Regions from separate parts of the Streptomyces sp. NPDC054847 genome, predicted to be linked through region 2. Evidence: predicted binding sites of a transcription regulator. Region 2 holds the regulator's gene; the other holds the start of a gene.
The links. Region 2 encodes HrcA, which represses chaperone genes, less so after heat shock. Its sites were predicted from a motif close to TTNGCACTCNGNNNNNCNGAGTGCNAA; they were not measured.
Positions count from the first base shown of each region.

Region 1: a site for HrcA is predicted at 2,597-2,623, ahead of groL (chaperonin GroEL). Genes of this name have one in related genera too.

Region 1 covers NZ_JBSGZJ010000027.1:16,307-20,821, reverse strand. The annotation lists SAM riboswitch class I at 1-73, shown strand, start outside; gene thrC (threonine synthase) at 91-1,398, shown strand; gene ACWGH4_RS05620 (MoaD/ThiS family protein) at 1,448-1,723, shown strand; gene ACWGH4_RS05615 (cold-shock protein) at 2,160-2,363, shown strand; gene groL (chaperonin GroEL) at 2,752-4,374, shown strand.
Region 2 covers NZ_JBSGZJ010000253.1:358-4,872, reverse strand. The annotation lists gene hemW (radical SAM family heme chaperone HemW) at 1-222, shown strand, start outside; partial or broken gene ACWGH4_RS22730 (Uma2 family endonuclease) at 322-899, shown strand; gene ACWGH4_RS22725 (DUF3097 domain-containing protein) at 877-1,689, opposite strand; gene ACWGH4_RS22720 (MBL fold metallo-hydrolase) at 1,716-2,438, opposite strand; gene hrcA (heat-inducible transcriptional repressor HrcA) at 2,625-3,650, shown strand; gene dnaJ (molecular chaperone DnaJ) at 3,651-4,515, shown strand, end outside.

The DNA of each region.
Region 1 (4,515 bases), on a different contig from region 2:
CCGACCGCGAGGTCACGGTGGGGAAGGTGCCAATTCCGTCTCGTGGCGAAGTGCGTCACGAGGAAGATGAGGAGAAAGGGCCTCGCCATCATGGCTGCGCAGACCGTCGCAAGCACCAGCACCTCCGCCACCTCGTCCACGTCCGTGGACCTCGGCCCCGCCGCCGCACTTTCGTGCCGCGAGTGCGGACAGCGTTTCGAACTCGGACCCATCTTCGCCTGCGCCGAGTGTTTCGGGCCGCTCGAAGTCGCCTACGACCTGCCGAGCGGCAGCCCCGAAGAGCTCCGGAAGCAGATCGAGGCGGGCCCGGCCAACATCTGGCGTTACGCCCCGCTGCTGCCCGTCCCGGCCGACGTGGCCGACAAGCCGAACCTGAACCCGGGCTGGACCAAGCTGGTCAAGGCCGACAACCTCGCCCGCGAACTGGGCGTCACCGGCGGTCTGTTCGTCAAGGACGACTCCGGCAACCCGACGCACTCCTTCAAGGACCGGGTCGTCGCCCAGGCCCTCGAGGCCGCCCGTGCCTTCGGCTTCACCACCCTGTCCTGCTCCTCCACCGGCAACCTCGCGGGCGCGGTCGGCGCCGCCGCCGCGCGGGCCGGCTTCCGCTCCTGCGTGTTCATCCCGCACGACCTCGAGCAGGGCAAGGTCGTCATGGCCGCGGTGTACGGCGGCGAGCTCGTCGGCATCGAGGGCAACTACGACGACGTGAACCGCTTCTGCTCCGAGCTCATCGGCGACCCGCTGGGCGAGGGCTGGGGCTTCGTCAACGTCAACCTCCGCCCGTACTACGCGGAGGGCTCCAAGACCCTCGCGTACGAGATCTGCGAGCAGCTCGGCTGGCGGCTGCCGGACCAGCTGGTCGTCCCGATCGCCTCCGGCTCCCAGCTCACGAAGATCGACAAGGGTCTTCAGGAGCTGATCAAGCTCGGGCTCGTCGAGGACAAGCCGTACAAGATCTTCGGCGCCCAGGCCGAGGGCTGTTCGCCGGTGTCGACCGCCTTCAAGGCCGGCCACGACGTCGTGCGGCCCCAGAAGCCGAACACCATCGCCAAGTCCCTCGCCATCGGCAACCCGGCCGACGGCCCGTACGTGCTGGACATCGCGCGCCGCACGGGCGGGGCCGTCGAGGACGTCAACGACGAGCAGGTCGTCGACGCGATCAAGCTGCTGGCCCGCACCGAGGGCATCTTCGCCGAGACGGCCGGTGGCGTGACGGTGGGTGTGACGAAGAAGCTGATCGAGGCGGGCCTGCTCGACCCGGCGCTCACCACCGTCGTGCTCAACACCGGCGACGGTCTCAAGACCCTCGACGCCGTCGCGGAGACCTCCCAGGCGACCGCCGTCATCCGCCCGAGCCTGGACGCGTTCCGCGACGCGGGCCTGGCCGCCCACTGAGAACCTTGCTCCGCACTGCCACGCCGTACTCCGCCGAGAGGTGACGAACATGAGCGTCAACGTCCGCATCCCCACCATCCTCCGTACGTACACGGGCGGCCGGGCCGAGGTCCCGGCGGAGGGCACGACCCTCGCCGAGGTCATCGCGGACCTGGAGAAGAACCACACGGGCATCGCCGCCCGCGTCCTGGACGACCAGGGCAAGCTGCGCCGGTTCGTCAACGTGTACGTGAACGACGACGACGTCCGCTTCGAGCAGGGCCTGGAGACGGCCACGCCGGACGGTGCGGGCGTGTCGATCATTCCCGCCGTCGCCGGCGGCTGACGGATTCAGGGGGAGCGGCCGCTGAGCTCTCCCCAGAGATTTACCCGCAGTTACTGAAATTGCCCCCTCCGCGAGAGAAGCGGAGGGGGCAATTCTGCATGGTTGAGCGCGGTAGAGTTTGGGAAGCCCCCTTCGCCGGCCGCTCGAGAATGCCTTCAACTTCCGCAAGAATGCGGCCGAACCATGCGATCGAATTGCCACTTAGGCGTTATTTGCCGGGCCCGACTTGCCCCGGAATTCCATGAATTGACACGGATCGGTCGTTCGGTACTGCCCAGATTTCTCGTCCGATTGACCTGTTGCAGAGGGCAGTTGGGCAGATACATTCAGCCGCGGTCGACGCGTTCCGGCGCACACCCCTCCTGCTGGGGTGGAGGTCTGACCCGGGTCCGCGAAGTGCGGTCCTGCGCAAGGGCCAGTAATAGGGGAGTTAGGCATGGCTCAGGGCACCGTCAAGTGGTTCAACGCGGAGAAGGGGTACGGCTTCATCGCGGTCGACGGTGGTGCGGATGTTTTCGTCCACTACAGCGCGATCCAGATGGACGGTTACCGCACCCTTGAAGAAGGTCAGCGAGTCGAATTCGAGATCTCGCAGGGCCAGAAGGGTCCGCAGGCGGACATGGTCAAGCTCGCCGTCTGATCCAACTGATCGAGGCGCGATCGGCCACCGACGCACTCACGCATGAGGGGCTCGCCTCCCGGCCACCGGGAAGCGGGCCCCTCACGCGTGTCCGGACACCGTCGCGGGCGCCGGGCGCCGGCCGCGGCGTCCCTCGAGGAAGCCTGCGCCCACCCCTCGTCCGACCGCCCTCCACCGGGCGGCCTTGCTCGAAGGCGCTTGCACTCTCATGGGTCGAGTGCTAATCATTGGCGTTAGCACTCTCCCAGTGAGAGTGACAGAACTTGGATCGGGTCGGTGAGGCCCGCGAGCCGGGTGGGGCAAGGAACCACAAGGCGCGCAGGCCGTCCGTCGCGGGCGCCGGATGCGATCCGAAGCAATCCACCCCAGTCCGGGAGGACCACTTCACATGGCCAAGATCATCGCGTTCGACGAGGAGGCACGGCGCGGTCTCGAGCGCGGGATGAACCAGCTCGCCGACGCCGTCAAGGTCACCCTTGGCCCCAAGGGTCGCAACGTCGTCCTCGAGAAGAAGTGGGGCGCCCCCACGATCACCAACGATGGTGTTTCCATCGCCAAGGAGATCGAGCTCGAGGACCCGTACGAGAAGATCGGCGCCGAGCTGGTCAAGGAAGTCGCCAAGAAGACGGACGACGTCGCCGGTGACGGTACGACCACCGCGACCGTTCTCGCCCAGGCGCTCGTCCGTGAGGGCCTGCGCAACGTGGCCGCCGGCGCCAACCCGATGGCCCTGAAGCGCGGCATCGAGAAGGCCGTCGAGGCCGTCTCCGGCGCCCTGCTCGAGCAGGCCAAGGACGTGGAGACCAAGGAGCAGATCGCCTCCACCGCCTCCATCTCCGCCGCTGACGTCCAGATCGGTGAGCTCATCGCCGAGGCCATGGACAAGGTCGGCAAGGAAGGCGTCATCACCGTCGAGGAGTCCCAGACCTTCGGTCTGGAGCTCGAGCTCACCGAGGGTATGCGCTTCGACAAGGGCTACATCTCGGCGTACTTCGCCACCGACATGGAGCGTATGGAGGCGTCCCTGGACGACCCGTACATCCTGATCGTCAACTCCAAGGTCGGCAACGTGAAGGACCTCCTTCCGCTGCTGGAGAAGGTCATGCAGTCCGGCAAGCCGCTGCTGATCATCGCCGAGGACGTCGAGGGTGAGGCCCTGTCGACCCTTGTCGTCAACAAGATCCGCGGCACCTTCAAGTCCGTCGCCGTCAAGGCCCCGGGCTTCGGCGACCGCCGCAAGGCCATGCTGAACGACATCGCCATCCTCACGGGCGGCACGGTCATCTCCGAGGAGGTCGGCCTCAAGCTCGAGAACGCCGGCCTGGACCTGCTGGGCCGCGCCCGCAAGGTCGTCATCACCAAGGACGAGACCACGATCGTCGACGGTGCCGGTGACAGCGACCAGGTCCAGGGTCGCGTCAACCAGATCCGTGCGGAGATCGAGAACAGCGACTCGGACTACGACCGCGAGAAGCTCCAGGAGCGCCTCGCGAAGCTGGCCGGCGGCGTGGCCGTCATCAAGGCCGGCGCCGCGACCGAGGTCGAGCTCAAGGAGCGCAAGCACCGCATCGAGGACGCCGTTCGCAACGCGAAGGCGGCCGTCGAGGAGGGCATCGTCGCCGGTGGTGGCGTGGCCCTGCTCCAGGCCTCCTCGGTCTTCGAGAAGCTCGAGCTCCAGGGCGACGAGGCGACCGGCGCCAACGCCGTGAAGCTCGCGCTGGAGGCCCCGCTCAAGCAGATCGCCGTCAACGGTGGTCTCGAGGGCGGCGTCATCGTCGAGAAGGTGCGCAACCTGCCCGTCGGCCACGGCCTGAACGCCGCGACCGGTGAGTACGTCGACATGATCGCCGAGGGCATCATCGACCCCGCGAAGGTGACCCGCTCTGCTCTGCAGAACGCGGCCTCCATCGCGGCGCTGTTCCTGACCACCGAGGCCGTCATCGCCGACAAGCCGGAGAAGGCCGCCGCGGCCGCTCCGGGCGGCATGCCGGGCGGTGACATGGACTTCTGATCCGCCCGCGGATCGGCAGACCGGTTTCACACCGAGGGCGGCACCCCTGCACGGGGGTGCCGCCCTCGGGCGTTCCCCGGCGGCGCACGGGCAGGACGTGCGCCCACGACCGCCGCCGGAGCCGCCCTGGGGGTGACCGGC
Region 2 (4,515 bases):
CTCCTCCCCGAGGAGGACCGCCGCGTGGAGCGCATCCTGCTGGAGCTGCGGCTGCGTGAGGGCGTGCCGCTGGACCTCCTGCGTGAGGCGGGCCTCGCGGCGGCCGCCCGTTCCCTGGCCGACGGGCTGCTGGAGCCCGGCCCGTTCGAGGCCGGTCGCGCGGTGCTGACCCTGCGGGGACGGCTGCTGGCGGACGCGGTGGTGCGGGACCTGGTGGACTGATCACTCGCCGGAGTGAATCGATGCGGAGACGCCACGTAGGTGCCTAGGCTGATCCCAGGCTGCCGCGTAAAGGCCGCGGCGGAAATGGAGGACACGGAGATGACCGCTGTGGACGATCGCGGGATGACGGAGTTCTTCGAGGGTTTCGAGGGCCCCGAGGGTGTCAGGGTTGAGCTCCTCCGGGGGGAAATTGTGATGATGGCGGGGCCTGATCTGGTGCACAGCTGATCGTGGAAGCTGTGTTGGATCAGATCCCGCGCCAACGCTGGGCGCGACTACAGACCCAGGACATCGACATCCTGAACGAGGCCAGTGAGCCGGTACCCGACTTGGTGGTGCTGGAACGCGATGTGGGACCGCCGTCGGGGCGGTTGCTCCCCTCTACGCTGATCACGATGCTGGTCGAAGTCGTCTCCAAGACCAGCGTTGATCGCGACTACGGCGTCAAACGATCAGTTTACGCGGCGGGAAGGGTGCCCGCCTACTTGATCATCGACCCGATCATGGCCCAGTGCGTCTTCCTCACCGAGCCCGTCGGCAGTGGGGACAAGGCCGAGTACCAGGTCCAGCGGGTAACGAAGTTCGGCGACTCCGTTCCGCTGGACATACTCGGTACCAAGTTGGACACCGGCGAATTCGGCACTCTCCCCGGAGTCAGGCCTCACCGCTGGCCGTGACGAAGTCGATCAATTCCTCCACCCGCCCCAGCAGCGCAGGCTCCAGGTCCTTGTACGAGCGGACCTTGGAGAGGATGTGCTGCCAGGCGGCGCCCGTGTTCTCCGGCCAGCCGAGGGCGCGGCAGACGCCCGTCTTCCAGTCCTGTCCGCGCGGCACCGTGGGCCACGCCGGGATCCCCACGGAAGAGGGCTTCACCGCCTCCCACACGTCGATGTACGGGTGGCCCACCACCAGCACGTGCGGGTCCGTGACCGAGGCCGCGATACGGGACTCCTTGGAGCCCGCGACCAAGTGGTCCACCAGGACGCCGAGGCGGGCGTCCGGACCGGGGGAGAAGTCCGCCACGATCGACGGAAGGTCGTCGACGCCTTCCAAATACTCGACCACCACGCCCTCGATCCGCAGGTCGTCACCCCACACCCGCTCCACGAGCTCCGCGTCGTGGCGGCCCTCCACGTAGATGCGGCCCGCGCGGGCGACCCGGGCCCGGGCACCGGGAACGGCGACAGAGCCGGAGGCCGTACGGGACGGACGGGACGGGCCCGCCGGGGCCGGGCGGACCAGCGTGACGACCTTGCCCTCCAGCAGGAAGCCCCGCGGCTCGAGCGGGAACACGCGGTGCTTGCCGAAGCGGTCCTCCAGGGTGACCGTGCCCGCTTCGCAGCGGATCACCGCGCCGCAGAAGCCGGTCGACACCTCCTCCACCACGAGCTCGGGGTCGGCCGGGACCTCCGGCACGGGCTTCGACCGCTTCCACGGCGGCGTGAGATCAGGGCTGTAGCTGCGCATTCGCACGACGATACGGCCGCACGCCGCTACGACACGCCGAAACGCGCCGCCAGTTCGTCGCGCTGGGCCCGTACGAACGCCGCGTCCACCACCGCGCCGTGCCCCGGGACGTACAGCGCGTCCTCGCCGCCGAGCGCCAGCAGCCTGTCGAGGGCGGCGGGCCACTGCGGCCCGACGGCGTCCGTGCCGGCCTGGGGCTCTGCGGACTCCTCCACCAGGTCTCCGCAGAACACCACCTCCCGTTCCGCGGGCACCAACAGCGCCAGATCGTGGCCCGAGTGACCGGGGCCCACATTGGCCAGCAGCACCTGGCGGCCTCCCAGGTCGAGCGTCCACTCCCCGGACACCGCATGCTGTGGTGCCACCACCATGTCCGCGGCCTCCGCCGCCTCCTCGGGAGCGACCCCGTGCCGGATCGCGGTGGCGCGGATCGCGTCCCGCTCCCGGTGCAGCAGCGTGTCCATGCCCACAGCCCCGTACACGTCCGCCCCGGCGAAGGCCGCCGTGCCCAGCACATGGTCGAAATGGGGATGGCTGAGTGCGATGTGCGTCACGCGGCGCCCGCCCGTCAGCGCCTGCGCCTGGGCGCGCAGCTCGGCGCCCTCACGGAGCGTGGAGCCCGTGTCGTACAGCAGCACCCCGGCCTCGCCCGCGACCAGGCCGACGGTCGCGTCCCATCCCGGCAGGCGGCGGCGGCCGACTCCCTCGGCCAGCCGTTCCCAGCCGAAGTCTTCCCAACTGACGTCCATACGGCGACGCTATCCGCATCACATCCGCATCGACCTGCGCGGGCCGCACGAGCGCGTGTCCGACCGCACGGTCGGCCACCCTTGCTACCCGCGTACCCCTCAGCCGTACACTGGCCGGGGGAATGCTGGCACTCGGGCGCACCGAGTGCCAGGACACACAGAGGAACCACAGCTGGAGGTGCGCGAATGCTCAGCGAACGCAGGCTCGAGGTGCTGCGCGCCATCGTCCAGGACTACGTCGGCACCGAGGAGCCTGTCGGCTCCAAGGCCCTCACCGAGCGTCACAACCTCGGCGTCTCCCCGGCCACCGTCCGCAACGACATGGCCGTGCTGGAGGAGGAGGGCTTCATCGCCCAGCCCCACACCAGCGCCGGACGGATCCCCACGGACAAGGGGTACCGGCTGTTCGTCGACCGGCTGGCCGGCGTCAAGCCGCTGTCGTCGCCGGAGCGCCGCGCCATCCAGAACTTCCTGGACGGGGCGGTCGACCTCGACGACGTCGTGGGACGTACGGTGCGGCTGCTGGCGCAGCTGACCCGGCAGGTCGCCGTCGTGCAGTACCCGTCGCTGACCCGGTCCACGGTCCGGCACGTGGAACTCCTCTCCCTCGCGCCCGCCCGCCTGATGCTCGTGCTGATCACGGACACGGGCCGGGTCGAGCAGCGCATGATCGACTGCCCCGCCCCCTTCGGCGACGCCTCGCTCGCGGACCTGCGGGCACGGCTCAACAGCCGGGTCGTGGGACGCCGCTTCGCGGACGTGCCGCAGCTGGTGCAGGACCTTCCCGAATCCTTCGAGCACGAGGACCGCGGCACCGTCTCCACGGTGCTCTCCACACTGCTCGAGACCCTGGTCGAGGAGACCGAGGAGCGGCTCGTGATCGGCGGCACCGCCAATCTGACCCGCTTCGGACACGACTTCCCGCTGACCATCCGGCCCGTGCTGGAGGCGCTGGAGGAGCATGTGGTGCTCCTCAAGCTGCTCGGCGAGGCGAATGAGTCGGGCGGTATGGGCATGACCGTACGTATCGGTCACGAGAACGCCCATGAAGGCCTCAACTCCACGTCCGTGGTCTCGGTCGGCTACGGTTCGGGCGACGAGGCAGTAGCGAAACTCGGCGTGGTCGGACCGACCCGCATGGACTACCCCGGAACGATGGGAGCGGTACGCGCAGTGGCACGTTACGTCGGACAGATCCTGGCGGAGTCGTAAGTGGCCACGGACTATTACGCCGTACTCGGCGTACGCCGCGATGCATCGCAGGACGAGATCAAGAAGGCCTTCCGCCGCCTCGCGCGCGAACTCCACCCGGACGTGAATCCGGATCCGAAGACGCAGGAGCGCTTCAAGGAGATCAACGCCGCGTACGAGGTGCTCTCGGACCCGCAGAAGAAGCAGGTCTACGACCTCGGCGGTGACCCGCTGTCGCAGGCCGGAGGCGGCGGCGCCGGAGGCTTCGGCGCGGGCGGCTTCGGCAACTTCTCCGACATCATGGACGCGTTCTTCGGCACGGCGTCGCAGCGCGGACCGCGCTCGCGCACCCGCCGCGGCCAGGACGCGATGATCCGGCTGGAGATCGAGCTCAACGAGGCCGCCTTCGGCACCACGAAGGACATCCAGGTCGACACGGCCGTCGTCTGCACGACCTGCTCCGGCGAGGGCGCGGCGCCCGGCACATCGGCGCAGACCTGCGACATGTGCCGCGGGCGCGGCGAGGTCTCGCAGGTGACACGGTCCTTCCTGGGCCAGGTCATGACGTCGCGGCCCTGCCCGCAGTGCCAGGGCTTCGGCACGGTCGTGCCGACCCCGTGCCCGGAGTGCGCCGGCGACGGCCGCGTCCGGTCGCGGCGGACGCTGACCGTGAAGATCCCGGCCGGTGTCGACAACGGCACCCGGATCCAGCTCGCGGGTGAGGGCGAGGTCGGCCCCGGCGGCGGCCCCGCCGGTGACCTGTACGTCGAGATCCACGAGGTCGCCCACCCCGTCTTCCAGCGGCGCGGCGACGACCTGCACTGCACGGTGACGATCCCCATGACCGCGGCGGCGCTGGGCACGAAGTGCCCGCTCGAGACGCTCG